DNA from 3 places in the Arthrobacter sp. 01T425 genome. Region 2 is predicted to be linked to each of the others. Evidence: riboswitches for the same ligand, from Rfam matches in the RefSeq annotation. Region 2 holds a riboswitch; each other region holds the start of a gene.
What was found. A riboswitch is a leader RNA that binds a small molecule or an ion and turns the genes downstream of it on or off. The one in region 2 is predicted to bind S-adenosylmethionine.

Region 1 (7,845 bases), on a different contig from region 2:
CCGCGGTGGTAGATCTTGCTGACCTTCTCCGGGTCCGCGTGGACCCCGGTCGCCTTGTCCCGGAGCAGCGCGTCGTCTTCCCAGGACCCTTCCCACAATTTGTAGGCGGCCTCGACGTATTCGTCCGCCCAGTCGTAGCGTTCGTCATGCTTGGTCAGCTCGGTGGCGTTGAAGTTCCGGTGCGCGTTTTCCAGCACGCTGGTGACGATGTTCCAGGCCACGCGGCCGCCGCTGATGTGGTCCAGCGTGGACATCTGCCGGGCGAACTGGAACGGATGGCTTTGAATCACCGACGACGTCGCGGCCAGACCGATCTCCCGCGTTCCGGTGGCGAGCGCGGACAGCAGGATGAGGGGGTCGTTGGACGGCACCTGCAGGCCCTTTTTCAGCAGCGATGCCCACCCGCCGTCGTAGTCGCCGTAGAGACCGACGACGTCGGCGAAGAAGATCGCGTCAAACTTGGCGTCTTCGAGCTGGCGGGCCAGGTCGATCCAGAGCTGGAGTTCGTTGAACCGGTGCTGCTGGGCTTCCGGGCGCCGCCACTGGCCGCCCATGATGTGGCTGGACGTGTTCATCACGAAGGCGCTGATCAGCAGGCGCGGACGGGGTCCGTCGAAACGGATACTGGGTGTTGAAGTCATGGGATGCTTTCCGCTGTGGGAGGTGGGACGAGGGTGCTGCCGGCGCTCAGAGGCGCTTGTCCAGGCGCCGGGCAACATAGGATCCGCCCAGCTGAACGATGGTGACCAGCAGGATCATCAGGACAATGGCGGTGATCATGAGCGGCGTTTCGTAGCGGTAATAGCCGTACCGGATGGCGAAGTCGCCGATTCCGCCGCCGCCCACCAGTCCGGCCATCGCCGAGTAGGAGATGAAGCTGACGGTCATGATGGTGATGGAGCTGACGAGTCCGGGCTTCGCCTCCACAATCAGGACGTCCCGGACGATCTGGGACCGGCTGGCGCCCATGGACCGTGCCGCTTCGACCACTCCGCCGCCGAGCTGGCTCAGGTTCTGTTCCACGAAGCGGGCGAAATACGGAATGGCGTTGAGGGTCAGCGGGACAATGACGGCGGCCGTGCCGATGGTCGTGCCGACAATGAACCTGGTCACGGGAATGATCGCGATCAGCAGGATCAGGAACGGGAACGAGCGGAGCAGGTTGACCAGCCCGTCCAGGACCCGGTGCAGCTTTGGCCTGTGCTTGAGCCCGTTGGGACCGATGGTGTAGAGCAGGACACCCAGCGGTGTCCCGAGCAGCACCGCCAGCGGGATCGCCACCAGCAGCATGGTGAGGGTCTGTCCCATGGCGACGCCGATTTCGGGCAGGACTTCCAGGATGCGGTCAAACATTGATCAGGCCCTCCGACGCGGCTGTGGTGTGGGTGCCCCTCCCGGAGCGGTCCAGCTGGATCTCATCGGAGACCAGGTAGCGGCCGATCGACGTCGCCGGGTGGAAACCGGGGCGCTGGAGTTCGGCGAGGTCGAGCTGCTCCACCACCCGGCCTTCTTCCATGACCGCGACGTTGTCCGCGATGGCCTTGATGACATTCATCTCGTGGGTGACCACCACGATTGTGATGCCGAATTCGGCGTTGACGTCGGCCAGGTATTGCAGGACCGATGACGTCGTCCGGGGATCCACGGCCGACGTCGGCTCGTCACAGAGCAGCACTTTGGGCCCGGTGGCAAGGGCGCGGGCGATCGCCACCCGCTGTTTCTGGCCCCCGGAGAGTTTGGCCGGATACGTTCCCGCTTTGTCGGCGAGGTCCACGATTTCCAGGGTTTCGGCGGCCCGCCGCCGGCGTTCCGCCTTCCCGACGCCGGCGAACTTCAGGGACAGCTCCACATTTTCCTGGGCTGTGAGGTTGTTGAGGAGATTGAAGTGCTGGAAAATCATGCCGATGTCATGCCGCTTGGTCCGGAGCTCGGCGTCGGACAGGGTCACCAGGTCCACGCCGTCCACCAGGACGCGGCCCGACGTCGGGCGCTCGAGGAGGTTGATGTTGCGCAGCAGCGTGGATTTGCCGGCGCCGGAGAACCCGATGATGCCCTGGATGGTGCCCCGCCTGATGTGCAGGCTGACGTCATCGACGGCCGTGAAAGGTCCCGCGGCCGAAGCGAATGACGTGCTGACGTTCTGGATCTCGATCACAGGCCCCCACCTGCTCGGGGCCGCGGCGCTGCCGCTGTCTGCGTGTTCATGATTTCCTCCGGGCTCGCCCGAGGAAAGCCCTGGGTCCTGGCTTCCGGGCAGCGCTGAGCGAAGCCGGGGAGCCTCAGAACACAGTGGTTCTCCATCGGTCCTGGCGGTAGCACCGTCCTCAAAGGAGGGGGTTGCTGCGGCGTCACGGAGCCAGATCTCTCAGCCGCTCGGGATGGTTACGAGTCCATCTCACACGGCAGGAGGCCGGATACAGAAAAAGCCGGTCACATTTTGTAACCGACTCTTCCCGATCTGTTGATCGTCATTCCCGGGCCGTTAGATGCCCACGCGCCAGCCTTCGCGGGCGGGGCACGCGTTCACGACGACGTCCAGCCCGGCGGCCTTGGCCCGGTCCGTCGCGGCGTCGTCGAAGACGCCCAGCTGCAGCCAGACGGCCTTGGCGCCTACTGCGATGGCCTCGTCTATGACTGCGCCCACCCTGTGGGAGTTGACGAAGCAGTCCACGACGTCGATCGGGTGCTTCTCCGCCGGGATGTCAGACAGGGAACGGTACCCCTTCTCGCCGTGGACATCGTCGCCCGGAAGGTTGACCGGAATGATGGTCATGCCCATCCGGTCCCGGACATAGAGGGAGACCTCATACGCCGAGCGCCATTCGTTGGTGGTGAGGCCGACCACCGCCCACGTGCCTTTGGTTCGCATGAGGCGGTCAATGACTGCCGGATCGTTAACATGGGCCATGCATCAACCTTACTCCTGCGACCTTTCCGGGCAATTGTCGAATAAATGAATGATTTGGGCAGGACCCACGCCGGGTGAACGAATATTACGGCGCTCCCGGACGCCGATTTTGCGGAATCGTGCATCTGAAGTTCTAGTAGGTAGTGACCATCCCGAGCGGCCGAGAGACCTGGATCGATGACGCCGCAGCAACCCCCCGGTGACGTGAGACGACCATTCCCACGCAACCGCTCCGCCCTCCTTCGGTGAAATTCGAGGGAGCCGGAGCAACAAAGGGTGCTACTGCCAGGACCGATGGAGTGCAGCAATGACCCCTGAGAATTCTTCCGCCCTGCCCACCTTTGCCCGGACTGCGTCCGAGGCATTCCCACAAACCACTTCGGACGCGACGGCGAACGAAGCAGGGCTGCGTGACGCGCCCGGCTCCTCTCGCGGCTCTTCGGGATGGTCCCTGAACGAGTCCACGGACGGCGCAGTGCACGGCGTCCCCGCCGATGGGCCGGCGCGTCACCGCAGCACCACCTTCGGAAACCACCTTCCCCGGCACGGCGGCGCCGCGACCGCGGGAACTGTCCAGGCAGAGACGGTTGCGTTCTGGGAAACCCAGGCTCTCCGCCTCGACTGGGCGGACCTGCCCGGCGGCGCGACGGAGCAAACCAAGCCCTGGCACACCGCGCACCGCCGGATCCCGGCCGACGTCGAGGCCGGCACCGGACCGCAGATCACCTGGTTCGAAGGGGGCAGGCTCAATGTCGCCTACAACTGCGTCGACCGCCACGTAGCGGCGGGGCGCGGAGACAAGGTGGCCCTGCACTTTGAGGGCGAGCCCGGCGACCGCCGTGCCGTCACCTACGCCGAACTCCAGCGCGAGGTCTCCAAAGCCGCCAATGCCCTCCTGGATCTCGGTATCACCAAGGGCGACCGGGTGGTCATCTACCTCCCCGTCATCCCCGAAACCGTGATCATCACCCTCGCGGTGGCCCGGATCGGTGCCATCCATTCCCTGGTCTTCGGCGGATTCTCCGCCGAGGCCCTGAAGTTCCGGGTGGAGGACACCGGCGCCAAGCTCCTGGTCACCACCGACGGCCAGTTCCGCCGCGGCACCGCCGTGCCGGTCAAGGACAACGCGGACGCCGCCGTCTCCGGCGACAACGCCATCGAACACGTCCTGGTGGTCAACCGGACCACTCCCGCGGACGAACTGGACACCGTTCCGATGACCGCCGGCCGCGATGTGTGGTGGCACGACGCCGTCGGCACCGCCTCCGAGACTCACGAAGCCGAGGCGTTCGACGCCGAGACGCCGCTGTTCATCATGTACACCTCCGGCACCACCGGCAAGCCCAAGGGCCTGGTCCACACCTCCGGCGGCTACCTCACACAGGCGTCATGGAGCTTCGAGCACCTGTTCAGCAACCCCGACCCCGCGCTGCGGGAGGAGGACGTGCACTGGTGCACGGCCGACCTCGCCTGGGTCACCGCGCACACCTATGAGCTCTACGGCCCGCTCTCCAACGGCGCCACGCAGGTCATCTTCGAGGGCACGCCCAACACCCCGCACCCGGGCCGGCACTTTGAGATCATCGAACGCTACGCGGTCACGCAGTATTACACCGCGCCCACCCTGGTCCGCTCCCTCATGGGCTGGTTCCCGGACGGCGTCCCGGACACGTACGACCTCTCCTCTATCCGTCTTCTCGGCACGGTAGGCGAGGCCATCAACCCCGAGGCCTGGCGCTGGTTCCGGACCAACATCGGCGCCGGCACCGCCCCCGTGGTGGACACGTGGTGGCAGTCCGAAACCGGCGCCACCATCCTCTCCCCGGCACCGACGGACGCCGCGTTCAAGCCCGGCTGCGCGGCCCGCCCGCTGCCCGGCGTCAGCACGCGCATCGTGGACGACGCCGGCAACACGGTGCCGCCCGGCGTCCAGGGTTTCATCGTGGTGGACTCCCCCGGCCCGGCGATCGCCCGGACGGTCTGGGGCAACCCGCGCCGCTACTTCGATTCGTACTGGCGCCAATACGCCGAGCAGGGCTGGTTCCTCGCCGGTGACGGCGCCAAGTATGACGACGACGGCGACATCTGGATCCTCGGGCGGGTGGACGACACCCTCAACGTCTCCGGACACCTGCTCTCCACCATCGAGGTCGAATCGGCGCTCGTCGCCCACCCGGACGTGGTGGAGGCCGGCGTCTGCCCGGTCGCGGACCCAAAGACCGGCCACGCGATCGTCGCGTTCGTGGTGCTGAAGGATTCGGCGGCCGCCCCCGACATCCAGGGTGTGCTGAAGGCGCACGTCGCGAAGCAGATCGGCCCGATCGCCAAGCCGCGGGACGTCGTCGTCGTTCCCGACGTGCCGAAAACCCGCAGCGGCAAGATCATGCGCCGGCTGCTGACCCAGCTGTTCGAAGGCACAACGCTCGGCGACACCACCTCGCTGCAGAACGAACCATCCATCGCGGGCATCCAGGATGTGCTGCGCGACCGCGCCGCGGAATTCCTGGCACCAGCAAGCCCCACCCGGAAGTAAAGGAACACCCATGACTGAGATCAGCAACGTCGCCCGTCTTTCCGAACCGCTCAAGTTCGCCTACTGGGTCCCCAACGTCTCCGGCGGCCTGGTGGTGTCCACCATCGAACAGCGCACCGGCTGGGACTTCGAATACAACAAGAAGCTGGCCAGGATCGCGGAGAACTCCGGCTTCGAATACGCCCTGACCCAGACCCGGTACGCCGCCTCCTACGGTGCGGACAAGCAGCACGAGGCCACCTCGTTCAGCCTGGCGCTGCTGGCCGCCACCGAGCGCCTCAAGGTGATCTCCGCCGTCCATCCGGGCATGTGGCACCCCGGCGTGCTGGCGAAGTACATCATCACCGCGGACCACATCTCCAACGGCCGCGCCGCCGTGAACATCGTCTCCGGCTGGCTCAAGGACGAATTCACCAACTTCGGCCTCGAATGGCTCGAACACGACGAGCGCTACGTCCGCACCGAGGAATTCATCAAGGTCCTCCGCGGGCTCTGGACCGAGCAGGACTACAGCCAGTCCGGCAAGTACTACAACATCACCGACTTCACCCTGAACCCGGCACCGGTGGACGTGCCGGGCCGGGCGCACCCGGAGATCTTCTTCGGCGGCAACTCCACGGCCGCGCAGGCCACCGCCGGCCGGGTGGCTGACTGGTACTTCTCCAACGGCAAGGACCTCGACGGGTTCAAGGAGAACATCGCCGGCGTCGTGGCGGCGTCAGGTGCCGCCGGTCGCGGCACGGAAGGTGCGCTCCCCTCTCCCAAGTTTGGCCTCAACGGCTTCGTGATCGCCCGGGATTCCGAGAAGGAAGCCCGCGACACGCTCCGCGAGATCGTCGAGAAGGCGCACAAGCCCGCCGTCGAGGGGTTCCGCGCCGCCGTCCAGGAAGCCGGGGCGGCCACCAAGGACGGCAAGGGCATGTGGGCCGACTCGAGCTTCGAGGACCTGGTCCAGTACAACGACGGCTTCAAGACCCAGCTGATCGGCACCCCGGAACAGATCGCCGAGCGGATCGTGGAGTACAAGAAGATCGGCGTGAACCTGTTCCTGACCGGCTACCTCCACTTCCAGGAGGAAGTCGCCGCGTTCGGCCAGGACATCCTGCCGATCGTCCGCGAACTCGAGGCCGACCTCGCCCGCAAGAACGGCACCGAACTGGACCTGTCCCGGACCCCGGCGGCAAACGCCGGCACTACCAGCAAGCTGGTGAACGCGTAATGGCTGACCGCAAGTTCGGATTTCGCACCCGCGCGCTGCACGCCGGCGGCACCCCCGACGCCGAGCACGGCGCCCGCGCCGTGCCGATCTACCAGACCACCTCCTTCGTGTTCAAGGACACCCAGGACGCCGCGAACCTCTTCGCGCTGCAAAAATACGGCAACATCTATTCCCGGATCGGCAACCCCACCGTGGCCGCGTTCGAGGAGCGCATCGCCTCCCTGGAGGGCGGAATCGGCGCCGTGGCGACGTCGTCGGGCATGGCGGCGGAGTTCATCACCTTTGCCGCGCTGACCCAGGCCGGGGACCACATCGTGGCCGCCTCCCAGCTCTACGGCGGCACGGTGACCCAGCTGGACGTCACGCTGCGCCGCTTCGGCGTGGACACCACATTCGTCGCCGGCACCGACCCGGCGGACTACGCCGCCGCAGTCCGGGAAAACACGAAGGCGATCTTCGTGGAGGTGGTGGCCAACCCGTCCTCGGAGGTCCAGGACCTTGCGGCCCTCGCCAAGGTGGCGCACGACGCCGGCGTCCCGCTCGTCGTCGACGCCACCCTGAGCACGCCCTACCTCGTGCGGCCGATCGAGCACGGGGCGGACATCGTGATCCACTCCGCCACCAAATTCCTCGGCGGCCACGGCACCACCCTCGGCGGCGTGATCGTCGAAAGCGGCCGCTTCGACTGGGGCAACGGCAACTTCCCGACCATGACCGAGCCCGTGGCCTCCTACGGCAACGTCTCCTGGTGGGGGAACTTCGGCGAGTACGGGTTCCTCACCAAGCTGCGCTGCGAACAGCTGCGCGACATCGGACCCGCACTGTCCCCACAGTCGGCGTTCCAGCTGCTGCAGGGCGTGGAGACGCTCCCCCAGCGCCTCGACGAGCACCTGAAGAACGCCCAGGCCGTGGCCGAATGGCTCGAAGCGGACGAGCGCGTGGCCTACGTGAACTTCTCCGGCCTGCCCTCGCACCCGCACTTCGAGCGGGCGCAGAAGTACCTGCCGCTGGGTCCGGGCTCGGTGTTCTCCTTCGGCGTCAAGGGCGGCCGGGCCGCCGGGCAGAAGTTCATCGAGTCCCTGCAGCTGGCCTCACACCTGGCCAATGTGGGCGACTCCCGGACCCTGGTCATCCACCCCGGGTCCACCACCCACCAGCAACTGAGCCCCGAACAGCTCGAGGCGG
Region 2 (7,845 bases):
ACACCGGCGGCGGGCTAAGGTTTTCAGCCCGCGAGGGCAAGCCCAAGCGCGGCGGCCGCGAGCCCCACGAGAAGGTTCGCGCCGATGTTGAGCGCCGCCGCCCGGTACCGCTCTTCGCTGACCAGGCGGACCGTCGCGGTGGTCCATGAGCTGAAGGTGGTCAGGCCGCCGGCGAGACCGGTTGCGATCGCGGCGTGCCAGTCGGTGCCCAGCTCCAGGTGGCCGGTCAGGCCGACGGACCAACCGATGATGAAGGATCCGGCGACGTTGACCGTGAACGTCGCCCAGGGCCAGTGCGGTCGGGAGCCCTGATGGTGCGCAAACCAGGAGTCGACGGCGAACCGCAGGAGTGCTCCCGCCACCCCGCACGCCCCGACCAGGAGCGCGGTCATCATTGGGCACCGCCGCGGAGGTCTGCAATCGCCTTGCCGGTTTTCCAGCCGGCCGCCGCCGCCCCGAGGCCCAGGACCAGCGAGAGCCCGAGGTAGGCCAGCCACGTGGCATGGAAGCCGCCGCGGATCTGCTGGTCAATGGCAATCACCAGCGCCGAAAAGGTGGTGAAGGAACCCAGGAGGCCGGGGCCGATGCCGGCCCGCAGCCAGAAAGCCGTCTGCGGCCGCGCGATCCAGAGGGTGGTCAGGGTGGCCAGAACGAAACTCCCGGAGACATTGATCGCCAACGTGGTCCACGGCACCCCGCCGGCGCTTTCGGGAAAAATCAGGCCGGCGCCGAAACGCAGCTCGGTTCCGATCAGCCCGCCGACGGCGACGGCGGACCAGGCCTTCCACCCCGGCACGCCGGGGCGCGGCACGGCCCGGCGCTCGTCCAGCGCACCCTTCACTCAGCTCTCCGTGACGCTGCAGCCGGCGTGCCCAGCATCGCTGTGGACCCAGAGGGCCGAGGCGACCTCGTCGGCGAAATCGAATTCGCGCGGTGCCGCGGCGGAACCGATCCGCACTACCATGGGGCCACCGAAGGGACGCCGGCCCACCACCTCCACTTCGGCGTCGAGGTCGATGTCCTCTGCGGCGAGATAGCGCAGGAGCTCCGGGTTCTCGTCGCTGATCCGGGTGATCCGGCCGGTGTGGCCGTCGTCGAGTTCGCTCAGGCGGTGGGCGGCGGGCATCAGCACCGAGCCGTCGGCTGCCGGAATGGGATCGCCGTGCGGGTCCCGGGTGGGGTTCCCCAGCTTGGCCGCCATGCGTTCAATAAAGGTGTCCGAGACGGCGTGTTCCAGGAGTTCGGCTTCGTCATGGACCTCGTCCCAGCGGTACCCCAGCTCGCGGACGAGGAAAGTCTCGATCAGCCGGTGCCGCCGGACCATGGACAGGGCGAGCCGGACTCCATCGCTGGTGAGCGTGACGGCGCTGTAGGGCTTGTGGTCCACGAGGCCCTGGTCCTTGAGCTTGCGGACCATTTCCGAAACCGAGGAGTTGGCGACGCCCAGGCGCTGCGCCAGCTGCGTGGAGGTGATGGGCTTGCGCTGCCACTCGGTGAACGAATAGATGACCTTGACGTAGTCCTCGATCGAGGAGGAGGGCGTACTGGTCTTCACAGACCTAAGCCTACCGTCAGCTGCTTCCGGAGAAAGTGAGCCACAGCAGCACCAGGTTGAGAGCCACTACGAGCACCACGCTGATGATGGCGGCGACTCGGAGGGCCGGGCCGTCGGCGAACCGGCCCATCAGGGCTTTGTTGCTGGTCAGCACCACCAGCGGGACCAGGACAAAGGGAATCCCGAAGCTGAGGACCACCTGGCTCAGGACGAGCGCCCAGGTGGGGTCGAAGCCCACCGCCAGCAGCACGACGGCGGGGATGAGGGTCACGACGCGCCGGGCCATGACGGGGATCCGGATCTTGAGCAGGCCCTGCATGATGGTGCCGCCGGCATAGCAGCCCACCGAGGTCGATGCCAGGCCTGAGGCGAGCAGCCCGACCGCGAAGATCACGCCGACGATCGGGCCGAGGTTGGCGGTGATGGCGGCGTGCGCGCCCTCGATCGTGTCCGTGCCTTCTTCGCCGCCGAGGGTGGAGGCGGCCAGGAGCAGCATGCCGATGTTGACCAGTCCGGCGATCGCGAGGGCGGCCACGACGTCGAACCGGGTGGCCCGGACCAGGCGCGCGATGGCCGCCGGGGGAACATGCAGGTGTTCGTCCGGCCGGTGCCGGTCCCGGGACAGGGCCGAGTGGACGTAGATGGCGTGCGGCATGACGGTGGCCCCGAGCATGCTGGCGGCCAACAGTACGGTGTCCGGTCCCTGGAAGCCGGGCATGAGCCCGGCCAGGGCGGCTCCCGGATCGGGCGGGCTGATGAACAGCCCGGCCAGGAAGCCGACTGTGATGATGCCGAGCAGGAACATGATGATGAATTCGAACGGCCGCTGTTTCTGCCGGGCCTGGACCGCGAGCAGGAGCATTGACACGGCGCCGACAATCAGGGCGCCAAGGGGGAGGGGCAGGCCGAAAAGCAGGTACAGGGCAATTGCGCCGCCCACCACCTCCGCGAGATCGGTGGCGGCGGCGACAACTTCGGCCTGCACCCAGAAGGCGCGGCGCCAGAACGGCTTGAGCCGTTCACCAAGGATCTCCGGAAGGCTCTTGCCCGTGACGATCCCGAGCTTGGCGGACTGGTACTGGACGAGCACGGCCATGACGTTGGCGGCCACGAGGACCCACACCAGCAGGTAGCCGTACTGCGCTCCGGCGGTCAGGTTGGCGGCCACGTTTCCGGGGTCCACGTAGGCGATCGACGCCACGAAGGCCGGTCCCAACAGGCCGATCAGCGCCCTCCGGGCACCCGGGTGTTTGTAAGTGGGGGCGTCCTGCGCCGGTTGCCCGTGTCCCGTTAGCTCCAGCACTGCCAGCTCCTGTGATTGGCGCGTCGGCGTTGACGCGATGATCGGCGCCGGCCGGAAAACAGCCGGTGTCAAAGTTTCGTGTGCCTATAAGAAATTATTAGGCATACCGAAACAATAAGCCCGGCGGGCGCTGCGTGCAATCCGGGGGAATCCGGGGTGAGCGTGCATCAGGCCCGGAAGGCCCGCCACGTCTGGGTCACGTATGGCAGCCGGAGCACCTCGCCTGGGGTGTGCCCCAGATGCTCGTGCAGGTACCAGGCGAGGTTGGCTGTGACCTTGGCCCGGGTGGAGTCCGATGCCGCGAGATAGTAGCTGCGGGACTTGGCCAACTCCTGGATGTCCTCCGCCGTGACGGAATCCTCCCAGCGCGTCAGGTGGCTCTCCAGTCCGGTGAACTCGGGGCCCACGGCCGGACGGAAGTTTGGCTTGTGGACGTCCCCTGCATGCATGATCCGGGAGAGCCGGTGCACCCAGGGCACGCTGGTGTCCAGCTGGTTCCAGATCAGACCCAGCACGCCGTGCGGCCGCAGGATCCGGGCAATCTCGGCGCTTGCCAGGCCGGGGTCGCACCAGTGCCACGCCTGGGCGACCGTGACCAGGTCAAAGGACTCCGGCTCGAGACCGGTGTCCTCGGCGCTGCCCTCGATGGCGGTGACGTCTGGCAGGGTCCGGCGCAACTGCCCGAGCATGTCGGGAGAGGGGTCCACGGCCACCGTGCCCAGTCCGCGTTCCGCCAAAAGGGAGGTGAACTTCCCGGTGCCCGCGCCAATGTCCGCGGCGTCCCTGGCCCCCGCCGGGACCAGCCAGTCGGCTGACTCCTGCGGATAGCCGGGGCGGACGCGCTCGTAGTGCTCCCCGCCGTCCTGGAAGCTTTGTCCGAGTTCCTGGCGCCGCTCGCTGTGCAGTTTCGGTCCGCTGTGCGGCTTGACTCCGCTGTGGAGCCTGGGGCCGGCGCTTGCCACGTGCGATCTCCTTCGGGAAGGTCCTGCTGGTTTCAGGTACCTTTCGAATTTACCGCACCCGCGCCGGGCCCCGATCCTGCCTAGTCGAGGGTGCAGGGCGCAGCGCCGGCGGTGCCCGGGGTGTTCGGCGCCCAGTGGGGATAGCTGCGGGTATCGTTGGCCGGCACCCAGCGGCCGGCATCCACCACGTAATCCCAGCCGAGTCCGTTCTGCCGCAGCTGCTGCAGGCCGGCCAGCAGGCGTTCGGCGTCCTCCAGCCGTGAGCCGAGGCCGAAGCTGGCCCGCAGGGAGCCGGCGGGCAGGCCGAGCCGCTTGAGCAGCGGGTGGGCACAGAAGCGGCCGTCGCGCAGGCCAATGCCGTGTTCGGCCGACAGGTAGGCGGCCACCAGTCCGGCGTCGTAGCCTTCCACGGAAAAGTTCACGACGCCGATCGTGCCGGTGTCCGGCTGATCGCCTCCAGTGGAAGAAGCGGAGGAAGAATCGGAAGCCGAATCGGCAAAGATCCGGTGCACGGTTACCCCTTCGATGCCCTGGAGGCCCTCGACGAGGAAGGACCGGATGGCGTCCTCGTGGGCCTGCCACTGCTCCGGGTCCAGGGCTGCAATGACCTGGGTGGCGCGGGCGAGGGCCGCCGCACCGAGGACGTTCGGCGAGCCGCCCTCGTGCCGGGCAGGTCCCGTGGTCCAGCTGACGGAGTCGAGCCGGGCATCGCGGACCGCGCCGCCGCCGGCCAGGTGCGGGGTGCCGGCGTCGAGCCAGTCCGTCCGCCCCACCAGCACGCCGGCGCCGAACGGGGCGTACAGCTTGTGCCCCGAGAAGGCGAGGTAATCGACGTCGTCCGCGGCGATATTGATCCGCCGGTGCGGGGCGAGCTGCGCGGCGTCGACAACGATCCTGGCGCCGTATTCGTGCGCCAGTGCGGCCAGGGTCCGGATCGGGAGGATCTCGCCGGTGACGTTGGAGGCGCCGGTGACGGCCAACAGGCTGACGCCGCCGCGGGCGAGTTCGTCGCGCAGGCGGTCCACGGTGGCCGCGAGGGTGGCGGCGGCCACGACGCTGCGGTGCGGGACATTCTGCCAGGGCAGGAGGTTGGCGTGGTGTTCGATGTCGAGGTAGAGGACCTCGCCCGCGGGCCGCCCGTCGCGCAGCGGCAGGCAGCCGGCCAGCAGGTTCAGGGAATCGGTGGTGTTGCGCGTGAAGATCACGGAATCGCCGGGCCGGCCGCCCACGAAGTCCCGCACGATGTCCCGGGCGTTCTCGTAGACGGAGGTGCTGATCTGTGATGCGTAGCCGGCGCCGCGGTGCACGCTCGCGTAGTACGGCAGGATTTCGTTCAGGTAGGCCGAGACCACGGACAGGGCCGGGGCGGAGGCGCCGTAGTCGAGGTTGGCGTAGCGCGCGTGGCCGCCGGTGATCAGCGGGGCCTGGATTTCGGCCCCGGTGACGGCTGCCAGCGGGCGGGCCGCGAGGGCAAGCCGTGCATGGAATTCAGGGGCAACGGGGAAAATGGCAGTTGTCATGGGACCTCACTCGAACAGGACCCCACACCGTGGGAATCCGCGCTTGCCGGGTCCGTTCCGGACCGGCCAGGTCGTCACCCGGGGCACCCCACCGCGACTGGAGGGTTGCCGGCCAGCAAACCGGGGTTTAGCGCTGGCACTCGTGACCTGCATCGAGCGTAGGACATCGGCGCAGCCGGGGAAAAGGCGGCCGCCGATTGTGAAGCGGATTATTACGGGCGCGGATCAGTTGTTCGGGTGGGCCTGAAAGAGGTCGTCGAGTCCGGGGTTGAGCCGCTTGAGCACTTCCGAGTGCAGGATCGAATTGGTGGCCAGGGCGTTGCCGCCGAAGGGGCCGTCCTCGCCTTCGAGCGAGGTGAAGCGGCCGCCGGCCTCGGTCACGATGGGCACCAGGGCGGCCATGTCATAGAGGTTCAGCTCGGGTTCGCAGGCGATGTCCACGGCGCCCTCGGCCACGAGGCAGTACGACCAGAAGTCACCGTAGGCGCGGGTCCGCCACACTTCCTCGGTCAGGCCCAGGAACTCATCCAGGTTCCCGCGTTCCTTCCAGCCGCCAAGGCTGGAGTAGGACAGCGAGGCGTCCTCGAGATTGGAGACGTTGGATACCTTCAACCGTGTGGCGGCGGCGAGCGAGCGGCCCGTGTAGGCGCCCGCACCCTTGGCGGCCCACCAGCGCTTGCCCAGTGCCGGCGCGCTGACGACGCCGACCACCGGCTCGCCCTCATCGACGAGGGCGATCAGGGTGGCCCAGACCGGGACGCCGCGGACAAAGTTCTTCGTGCCGTCGATCGGGTCGATGATCCACCGGCGGGAACCGTGGCCCGAGCTGCCGAACTCTTCGCCCAGGACCGCGTCACGCGGACGTGACCGGGAGAGCTGGCCGCGGATGGCCTCTTCCGCGGACTTGTCGGCATCGGTGACGGGTGTGAGGTCGGGCTTCGTCTCGATCCGAAGGTCGAGCGCCTTGAAGCGGCTCATGGTCTGGGAATCGACCGAATCTGCCAGTACATGGGCAAGGCGCAGGTCATCGTTGTAGCTCGAAGCGGGTTGGCTCATGGTTCCAAACTACCGTCAAACCGGGCTGCCGGGCGGGAGGCCGCGGCACGGCGCCGCCGCCCCGTTGCCGGTCCGGCTAGGAGACGGTGCCCAGTTCCTTGGTTTCCTGCGCTTCCATCCGCGGGTCAGTGCCCAGCAGCCGTCGCAGGGACGCGAGCCTGGCCGGTCCCGAGGGCCCCGCATGCCCGGCCGCAACCCACTTGTCGACGCCGCAGTTGACGGCGGTGGAGTCATGCTTGCAGCCGCGTTCGCAATCATCGGTGCCCGGTTCCAGGTCCGGGAAGGAACGCAGGATCCGGTCCGGGTCCACGTGGGCCAGGCCGAAGGACCGGATGCCGGGGGTGTCGATGATCCAGCTGCCGGCCGGGGCATCGTTGACTTTGAGCGCCAGTGCCGAGGAGGACGTGTGGCGGCCGCGGCCGGTTACCGCGTTCACGCCTCCCGTGGCCCGCTCGGCCCCGGTCAGGGCGTTGACCATGGTGGACTTGCCGACGCCGGAATGGCCCAGCATCACGGTGACCTTGCCGTCGAGGTAGTCGCGCAGCTGGGATACCGCGTCCTTGTCGAGCCGGGCGGAGAGCCCGTCGTCGGAGCGGGCGTCGATGCCGGAAGCGGCGGAGTCGGCGGTCTTGGAGATGATGACGGGGAAGTCGAGGTGCTGGTAGTTGGACAGCAGCTCGGCGGGATCCTTGACATCGGCCTTGGTGACGAGCAGCAGCGGCTCAATGCCGGCATCGTACGCGGCCACCAGCGCGCGGTCGATGAAACCGGTCCGCGGCTCGGGGTTGGCGGCGGCGACCACCACCACCAGCTGGTCGGCGTTGGCCACGACGGCACGTTCGATCGGGTCCGTGTCGTCGGCGCTGCGGCGCAGCAGCGTCTTGCGGTCCTGGATCTTGACCAGCCGCGCCAGGGTGTCGGGCTCGCCGGTGACATCCCCGACCAGGGAGACGAAGTCGCCGGCAACCACCGGGTTGCGGCGCAGTTCCCGGGCCCGGGCCGCGATGATCTTGCGTTCGTCCGCGGTCCCCTCGCCGACGACGGCGGTGTAGCGGCCGCGGTCAACGGTGATGATGCGTCCGGTGACGGCGTCATCGTAGCTGGGCCGGTCCTTGGTGCGGGGCCGTGTGCCCTTCTTGTTCGGCCGGATCCGGACGTCGGACTCGTCCCAGGAATCAGTGCTGCGTGCCACCGGCGGTGTCCTCATCTGCGGCGGGTCCCTGGGCCAGCATCGCTTCCCAGAGTTGCGGGAAATCGGGCATGGTCTTGGCCGTGGTTGCAATGTCCTCGACTTCCACGCCGGCTACGGCAAGGCCGAGGATGGCGCCGGCGGTTGCCATGCGGTGGTCCGCGTAGCTGTGCACCACACCGCCGTGCAGCGCGGCCGGGCGGATGATGAGGCCGTCGGGGGTTTCTTCGGCGTCCCCGCCGAGGCGGTTGATTTCGGCG
Region 3 (7,845 bases), on a different contig from region 2:
CTTCCATGTGACAGCCGGACCCGTCAGCACCGCAGACTCCCCACCTTTGACAGCCGTGACCGGCGGGTCGCCCCGAAGTGCCGGCGATTCCCGGTGTCATGCCCGTAAAGGTGGGGAAATTCGGCGTGGGCTTCGGCCTAGGCGGACTTGGCCGCGCGGAATCCGGCGTCGAGGTCCGCCAGGATGTCGTCAATGTGCTCCAGTCCCACCGAAAGCCTCACCAGCCCGGGGTTCACCCCGGCGATCACCTGCTGTTCGGGCGAGAGCTGGCTGTGGGTGGTCGACGCCGGATGGATCACCAGCGACCGGACATCGCCGATGTTCGCGACGTGCGAGTGCAGTTCGAGGGCATCGACGAACCGCTTGCCGGCCTCCGCTCCCCCTGCAATGTTGAACGCCACGACGGCGCCGGTCCCCTTGGGCCCGTACTTGCGGCCGCGCTCGTACCAGGGGCTGGACGGCAGCCCGGCGTAGGCGACCGATTCGACGTCGTTCCGCCCCTCCAGCCAGTGCGCCACCTTCGTGGCGTTGGCCACGTGGCGCTCGACGCGCAGGCTCAGCGTTTCGATGCCCTGGGCGATGAGGAACGCGTTGAACGGGGACACCGCGGAGCCGAGGTCGCGCAGGAGCTGGACCCGGGCCTTGAGGATGTAGGAGAGATTCGCGCCCAGCGCGCCGCCCGCTCCGAGGTCGCGGGCATAGACCAGGCCGTTGTAGGTGGGGTCGGGGGTGTTGAAGCCGGGGAACCGCTCCGGGTCCTTCCCGAAGTCGAAGTTGCCGGAGTCCACGATCACGCCGGCGATCGCGGCGCCGTGCCCGCCGAGGTACTTGGTGGCGGAATGGACCACGATGTCCGCGCCCCACTCGATCGGCCGGATCAGGTAGGGGGTGGAGAGCGTGTTGTCGACAACCAGCGGCACGCCGGCCTCGTGCGCCACCCGGGAGACGCCCTCGATGTCCAGGACGTCCTGGCGGGGGTTGGAGACCACTTCGCCGAAGAACAGCTTGGTGTTGGGCTGGACGGCGTCCCGCCACTGGTCCAGGTTGTCCGGGTCCGCCACGAAGGTCACGGAGATGCCGAACTTCTTCAGCGTGTGCGCGAGCAGGTTGTAGGTTCCGCCATAGAGGCTGGGGCTGGCCACCACATGGTCCCCGGCCTCGGCGATATTGAGGATGGCGAACGTCTCGGCGGCCTGGCCGGAGCTGAGCAGCAGCGCCGCGAGACCGCCTTCCAGGCTGGCGACGCGCTGTTCGACGGCATCCTGGGTCGGGTTGCCGATCCGGGTGTAGATGGGCGCGAGCTCGGCGAGCGCAAAGCGGTTCGCGGCGCTTTCGGCGCTGGGGAACACGAACGACGTCGTCTGGTAGATAGGCAGGGAACGCGCGCCGGTGGCGCTGTCCGGCTCCTGGCCGGCGTGGATCTGGCGGGTTTCAAAGGACCAGGCGTTGGACATTGGTGCTCCTCGAGTCACTGGGCACAGCACCGGCCGGGGCTTTCGGCCCGAACCGGAAAAGGCGCCGCGCTTGCCCTCCGGCGGGCGCCGGACGGCCAGGTCATCACCCGGGGCACCCCACCGCGATACGAGGGTTGCCGGCCAGCAAGCCGGGGCTGTGCGCTGGCACTCATAACCTGACTCCAGTGTAGGAATGGCGGCGGAGCCCTGGATAGCTTTGTGACGAAGATGAAGACGGCCGCCGTGACGGAGCATCCGGGGCGCCGCGTTCCGCGCCCCAGGACGTCCCACGACGGTTAGGGGAGCCTAAGCTGAGAGGTCCATCACAAAGTGCCAAGATGATGGCATGCGCATGGATCACGTCTCTTACGCCTGTGAACACGATGGCTTGGCAGCCACCACTGAACGTATTGCGTCTGCCCTCGGCGTTGAAGCCGTGAAGGGTGGAGTGCACCCCCGTTTCGGGACACGCAACATGATTATCCCGCTCGCGGGACACAAGTACCTGGAAGTCGTGGAGGTCCTGAACCACCCGGCTTCCGACAAGGCCCCGTTCGGCCAGGCCGTCCGGGCACGCTCCGAGGCCGGCGGCGGCTGGATGGGCTGGTGCGTCGAGGTTGACGACCTGGCCCCGTTCGAGGAGCGGCTCGGCCGCGCCGCCGTCAACGGCAACCGGAAGTTTCCCGATGGCCGCGAACTGGTCTGGAAGCAGATCGGCATCCTGGGGCTCATCGCCGACCCCCAGGTGCCGTACATGCTCAAGTGGGAGGGCGACCCGGAGTTGCACCCGTCCAACGCCTACGCGAGCGATGTCAAGATGTCCGCACTGACCATTGCCGGTTCGGCCGAGCGCGTCACGGAGTGGCTGGGCGAACCGGTTGAAAAGCCGCTGGAAGACGTCGCCGTGAACTGGATCGCGCCGCACGGTACTCCCGGCATCCTCTCAGTCACCTTCGAGACCGCCTCCGGAGCGGTCACGATCTAACGCTCCACCCGCCCCACGCTTCGGCCGCCATCTCTTAGGTGCCAACGATGTCACCTAGGAGACGGCGGCCGAGATCATTTAAGGCCTGCTCCTAAAAGCAACGCGGGGCCACTTCGCGCCCGTCCGGGGGCTCCGGATGGGCCCGAAGGGACCCCGCCTTGCTTTGCGGGGAACTCAGCCCAGGCCCACGGCCTTGCCGAACAGGCTGAACCCCACGAACGCCACGGTGTCCAGGATGGCGTGGGCGATCACCAACGGCATCACCCGTTTGGTCCGGATGTAGAACAGCGCGAAGACGACGCCCATCACCGCGTTGCCGATGAACGGCCCGAACCCCTGGTACAGGTGATAGCTGCCGCGGAGCAGGGCGCTGGCGGCGATGGCCGCCGGCACGCTCCAGCCCAGTTTCCCGAGCCGGTCCAGCAGGTACGCCACCACAATCACTTCCTCGACCACCGCGTGCCGGATCGCGGACAGGACCAGCACCGGCACGGTCCACCAGTACGCGTCCAGGGCACTGGGGATGATCGCCGTCGTGATCCCCAGCGCCCGGCCGGCGGCGTAGAGCCCCAGGGACGGAATGCCGATGAGCGCGGCGAGTCCGAGACCCTGCAGGAGGTCCTTGCCGGGCCGGGCGAAGTCGAAGCCGATCCTTCGGAACGCCGAGGTTCCGCGCTCACCGGCCGGCCAGTGCTCGGTGAGGAAGTAGATCACGAGGGCCACCGGGACCAGGGCGAAGATGATGTCCAGCAACTGGTAGGTGAGGTCGAAGTATTCGCGTGCGCTCTGTGAGCGGTTCAGGGTGGATGTCCCCTGGGCCAGCGGCGCCGTGGTCATCTTGTCCAGCAACTGCACCAGGGAGTAGATCGCGGACTGCCCCAGCGACAACCCCAGGACAATCAACACTTCGAACCGCAGCCGACGGCGGGAGGGAACCAACATGGTTCTATCTTGCCTGCACTTGCCGATAGTTTGCTGGTGCCCGCGGGGTGCCGGCCGCGCCGGCACCCCCGGCTTTTTGGGAGCCCTATGCTAGGGGAGTATGAGTGCGCCCCGGAAAATCATCATGATCCGGCACGGCCAGTCTGCCGCCAATGCCGACACCTCGATCTACAACCGTGTTCCGGACTACCGGATCCCGTTGACCGCGCTGGGCCTGGAGCAGGCCACCGCGGCCGGGGAGGAGGTCCGGCGCCAGCTGGACGGCCGCCCCGTGTGCGTCTACGTCTCCCCTTACCTGCGCGCCTACCAGACCCTCGAGGCGCTGAATCTCGGCCCGCTCGTGGAGCGGGTGATCGAGGAACCGCGCCTGCGCGAACAGGACTGGGCCAACTTTCAGATCGCCGGCGACATCGAGGACCAGAAGGAGCTCCGCAACGCCTACGGGCACTTCTTCTACCGCTTCCGCGAGGGCGAGTCCGGTTCCGATGTGTATGACAGGATTTCTTCCTTCATGGAAACCCTGCACCGGCACTGGTCCCGGCCCGGCTATGCCCCGAACGCGCTGTTTGTGACGCACGGATTGACCATGCGGCTGTTCTGCATGCGCTGGTTCCACTGGTCGGTGGAATATTTCGAGTCCCTGAATAACCCCGAGAACGCCGAGGTCCGCACCCTGCTGCGCACTTCGCACGGCAAGTACGAGCTCGACAAGCCCTTCACGCAGTGGGAGAAGAGGCGCGTGGACGAGACCGTCCTCGACGCACCGCCCATGATGTTCTAGGGCGGCCCGGCCGGGGCCGGAGCCAGCCAGGTCAGCGGACCGGCCCGCTAACGGACCGGCTGCGCTACACCGGCGCGCCACACCGCGTGCGTCAGGGGGATGCCTGGCCGGTAGGCCAGATGCGTGGCGGAAGGCGCGTTGAGCAGGTGCAGGTCCGCGCGGTGTCCGACGGCGATCGAGCCCACCGCGCGTTCGCCGTCGGCGTCGTTCCCGGACTCCCGGCCCAGGGCCAGCGCGCCGCCGTAGGTCGCGGCGCGCACCGCCTCGTGGACGCTGAGCCGCATCTGCAGCACGGCGGTGGTGACGCAGAACGCCATGGAGCTGGTGTAGGACGTGCCGGGGTTGCAGTTGGAGGCCAGCGCCAGCTGCACGCCGGCGTCGAGCAGTTCACGGCCGGGGGCCAGCGGCTGCCGGGTGGAGAGATCGCAGGCCGGCAGGCACGTGGCGACCGTGCCGCGCTGCCCGGATCCAGGCGTGCCGCTGCCGCCGGCGGCGTCCCAGCCGGACCAGCTGCCGGCAAGGGCATCGACATCCGCGGCCGAAAGGTAGTTCACGTGGTCCACGCTCGCGGCGCCGACTTCCACGGCCAGCCTGACGCCGGGGCCCTCGCCGAGCTGGTTGCCGTGGACGCGCAGCCCCAGCCCGGCGGCCTTGCAGGCCAGCAGCACCCGGCGGGACTGGTCCTCGTTGAACGCGCCCTGCTCGCAAAAGACGTCGGCCCAGCGGACGTAGGGCAGGACTGCGGTGAGCATCGGCCCGCAGACCAGCTCCGTGTATTCTTCCGCGTCCATCCCGGCGGGCACAAGGTGCGCCCCCAGGTAAGTCACCTCGTCCGCCACGGTGGAGGCGATGCGGGCGCTGCGGGCCTCGTTCTCGAGGTCCAGGCCGTAGCCGGTTTTGGTCTCCAGGTAGGTGGTGCCCTGCGACACGGCCTCCGCGACGCGGCCCATCGCCAGCCGGGTCAGGTCGAAGTCGCTCGTGCTCCGGGTGGCGCCGGTGGTGACGGCGATCCCGCCGGCGCTGTAGCTTTCTCCCGCCATCCGGGCCTCGAACTCGGCAGTGCGGTCCCCCGCGAAGATCAGGTGCGTGTGCGAGTCGACCCAGCCCGGGAGGAGCGCCCGGCCACCGGCATCCACCCGTTCGTCCGCGGCCGGGGCGTCGGCCGCGGGCCCTAGCCAGGAAATCCGCTCCCCCTCGATCACCACCGCCGCGTCGCGGAGGACGCGGTGTTCCGCGTCCTGGGTCATCAGTTCGGCGATATTGGTGATGAGGGTACTCATGGATCCATTCTTCAGCGCCGGATGGACCAGCGGGTCGCGGCCAGCGCCTCCGCTGTCCGGGATGCCGGACTGGCCTCGGTGGACGGGGGCACAGCCGGGGTCAGGGCCGGGGCGGTGCCCTGGCCGGCGAGGATCAGCCCGGCGGCCAGTTCCGCGACGCCGGATGAGGTCTGGAATCCGTACCCGCCCTGGCCGGCGAGCCAGAAGAATCCGGTGGCCTCGGCGTCGAACCCCACCACCGGGACGCCGTCGGCCGCCTCCGTGCGCAGCCCCGTCCAGGCCGTGCGGACGTTCCGGATCCCGAGCGTCGTGATCTCGTTGAGCCGGGCGATGACCCGTTCGATGTCGCCGGGATAGGGCCGGGCGTCCTCGGGTCCGCTCGGCACGTGTTCGGCGGGCGAGATCAGGACCTGGCCGTTGTCCGGCCGGAAGTAGAAGCTGTCATCGGCCGCCGCCACCATCGGGCTGGCTTCCGGGAGGGGATTCTCGACGTCGACGATCGCCGCGGTGCGCCGGTACGGCTGCAGGCCGAGCTTCTCGACGCCGCTGAGGACGGCGAGCTCGTCGGCCCAGGCACCGGCGGCATTGACCACGACGGCGGACTGGAAGCCTTCCTGCCCGGCGCCCAGTTCCCAGCCGGTGCCCAGCCGCTGGGCGGAATGGACCCTGGCGCCGGTAATGATGTCCACGCCGCCGGCCACGGCGAGCCGCCGGTGGTCCTCGAGCAGCACGGGGGCGTTGCAGGCGAAGGACCCGGTGTCCAGCCCGGCGGCGCTGAACGAATCCGGGACCAGGGCCGGGCACAGATCCAGTGCCTCGGCGTGGGTGATCCGCTGCATGTGTCCGCTTGCCTCCGCCCGTACGGTGGCGTCGTCCCCGATCAGCATGAAGCTGCGCGGGGTGAGCACCGGTTCCGGACGTTCGGCGTCCTGGGCCGCGATGAGGTCGAGCGTCCGGACGGTGAGCTCCTGGACCACAGGCGGGCCGTAGCTGGGAATCAGTTGCCGGGCTGAGCGGGCCGAGGTGTGGTACGCCAGGGTCTGCTCGGCTTCGATCAGGGCCACGCTGCAGTGCCCGGCCAAGGCGGAAGCAAGGGACAGGCCGGCGATCCCGCCGCCGACAATTACGACATCGTAATGAGCTGACATGATCCCATCCTTGCAGATCGTCGGGTCAGGTGATCACGTCCCGGTATCCGGCGTTTGCCGCAACCTGCTCCCGGGCGAGCGGCGTCAATCGGTTCCACAGTCATCACCTGCGCCGTTGTTGGGTCCCAGGGCGTTGAAATCCAGTGGCTCACGGTGTTCTCGGCACATGCCGTCTCCACGATTCCGAGTTTGGCGGCAACCTTCTTGGAATCACGGTTGCTTGGATAAATTGTGCACGGCGCCCCGGGACATGCCCTTCCATGGTCCGCACGACTGGACATGTCCCTCGTTGCGGCGTGCAGGCGCGGGACATGCCCCTCGTGGTCATGGCCGTTGGACATGGTGGCATTATGTCCAGTCCTCGCTGCCCGAGCTGGACATGTCCCCCGTTGCGGCGTACCGGCACGGGACATGCCCTTCGTTGGTCGTGGCCGTTGGACAGAGTGGCATTATGTCCAGTCCTCGCTGCCGGAGCTGGACATGTCCCCCGTTGCCGCGTGCAGGCCCGGGACAGGCACTTCCCTGGTCCGCGCGCCTGGACATGTCCCCCGTTGCGGCGGGCAGGCCCGGGACATGCCCCTCGTTGGTCGTGGCCGTTGGACATAGTGGCATTATGTCCAGTCCTCGCTGCCGGGGCTGGGCATGTCCCGCGGACAAGCCAGAGGAGGAAGCCGGGATGAACGAGCAAGGCCGGGGCAAGGCCGGGCAGGGTGGGGCCGGACCCCGTACTGAAAGCGGGGGCCCGGCCCGGCGATCAGGCGGGCTAGGCTGCTGCCACCGCCGCGCGGCTGCGCACGAACGCCTGGACGCAGGCCTCGACGTCGTCGGCGCTGTGTGCGGCCGAAAGCTGGACGCGGATCCGGGCGGCGCCCTTGGGCACCACCGGGTAGCTGAACGCCGTGACGAAGACGCCGTTGTGGAGCATGGCATCGGCCACCTTGGCGGCCATGACGGCGTCGCCGAACATTACCGGGACAATGGCGTGCTCGCCGGGGAGCAGGTCGAAGCCTTCCTCGCTCATGCGGTTCCGGAAGAGCTCCGCGTTCGCGAAGAGCTTGCCGCGCAGTTCGCCGGAGTTTTCCACGAGGTCCAGGGCCTTGAGCGTGGCCGCGACGATCGCCGGGGCCAGCGAGTTGGAGAACAGGTAGGGGCGGGCCTTCTGGCGGAGCATCGCCACCACCTCACCGCGGCCCGAGACATAGCCGCCGGAGGCGCCGCCGAGGGCCTTGCCGAAGGTGCCGGTGTAGATGTCCAC

Region 1: it holds a riboswitch for S-adenosylmethionine, as region 2 does, so the genes downstream of both, AC1DNG_RS14880 (methionine ABC transporter ATP-binding protein) here and AC1DNG_RS11965 (aminotransferase class V-fold PLP-dependent enzyme) in region 2, are expected to answer to the same signal.
Region 3: it holds a riboswitch for S-adenosylmethionine, as region 2 does, so the genes downstream of both, AC1DNG_RS09170 (bifunctional o-acetylhomoserine/o-acetylserine sulfhydrylase) here and AC1DNG_RS11965 (aminotransferase class V-fold PLP-dependent enzyme) in region 2, are expected to answer to the same signal.

The regions. Positions count from the first base shown of each region.
Region 1 is NZ_JBFTPY010000013.1:22,399-30,243, reverse strand. It holds gene AC1DNG_RS14890 (LLM class flavin-dependent oxidoreductase) at 1-641, opposite strand, end outside; gene AC1DNG_RS14885 (methionine ABC transporter permease) at 688-1,353, opposite strand; gene AC1DNG_RS14880 (methionine ABC transporter ATP-binding protein) at 1,346-2,155, opposite strand; SAM riboswitch class I at 2,295-2,385, opposite strand; gene AC1DNG_RS14875 (CoA-binding protein) at 2,483-2,908, opposite strand; gene acs (acetate--CoA ligase) at 3,216-5,441, shown strand; gene sfnG (dimethylsulfone monooxygenase SfnG) at 5,452-6,660, shown strand; gene AC1DNG_RS14860 (O-acetylhomoserine aminocarboxypropyltransferase/cysteine synthase family protein) at 6,660-7,845, shown strand, end outside.
Region 2 is NZ_JBFTPY010000009.1:144,976-152,820, forward strand. It holds gene AC1DNG_RS11940 (fluoride efflux transporter FluC) at 24-392, opposite strand; gene AC1DNG_RS11945 (fluoride efflux transporter FluC) at 392-841, opposite strand; gene AC1DNG_RS11950 (metal-dependent transcriptional regulator) at 842-1,555, opposite strand; gene AC1DNG_RS11955 (Nramp family divalent metal transporter) at 1,572-2,858, opposite strand; gene AC1DNG_RS11960 (class I SAM-dependent methyltransferase) at 3,026-3,820, opposite strand; gene AC1DNG_RS11965 (aminotransferase class V-fold PLP-dependent enzyme) at 3,901-5,340, opposite strand; SAM riboswitch class IV at 5,375-5,488, opposite strand; gene hisN (histidinol-phosphatase) at 5,566-6,396, opposite strand; gene rsgA (ribosome small subunit-dependent GTPase A) at 6,473-7,588, opposite strand; gene aroA (3-phosphoshikimate 1-carboxyvinyltransferase) at 7,572-7,845, opposite strand, start outside.
Region 3 is NZ_JBFTPY010000006.1:97,734-105,578, reverse strand. It holds gene AC1DNG_RS09170 (bifunctional o-acetylhomoserine/o-acetylserine sulfhydrylase) at 138-1,454, opposite strand; SAM riboswitch class IV at 1,516-1,631, opposite strand; gene AC1DNG_RS09165 (VOC family protein) at 1,801-2,439, shown strand; gene AC1DNG_RS09160 (CPBP family intramembrane glutamic endopeptidase) at 2,614-3,381, opposite strand; gene AC1DNG_RS09155 (histidine phosphatase family protein) at 3,482-4,162, shown strand; gene AC1DNG_RS09150 (amidohydrolase family protein) at 4,210-5,442, opposite strand; gene AC1DNG_RS09145 (NAD(P)/FAD-dependent oxidoreductase) at 5,454-6,590, opposite strand; gene AC1DNG_RS09140 (glycine C-acetyltransferase) at 7,354-7,845, opposite strand, start outside.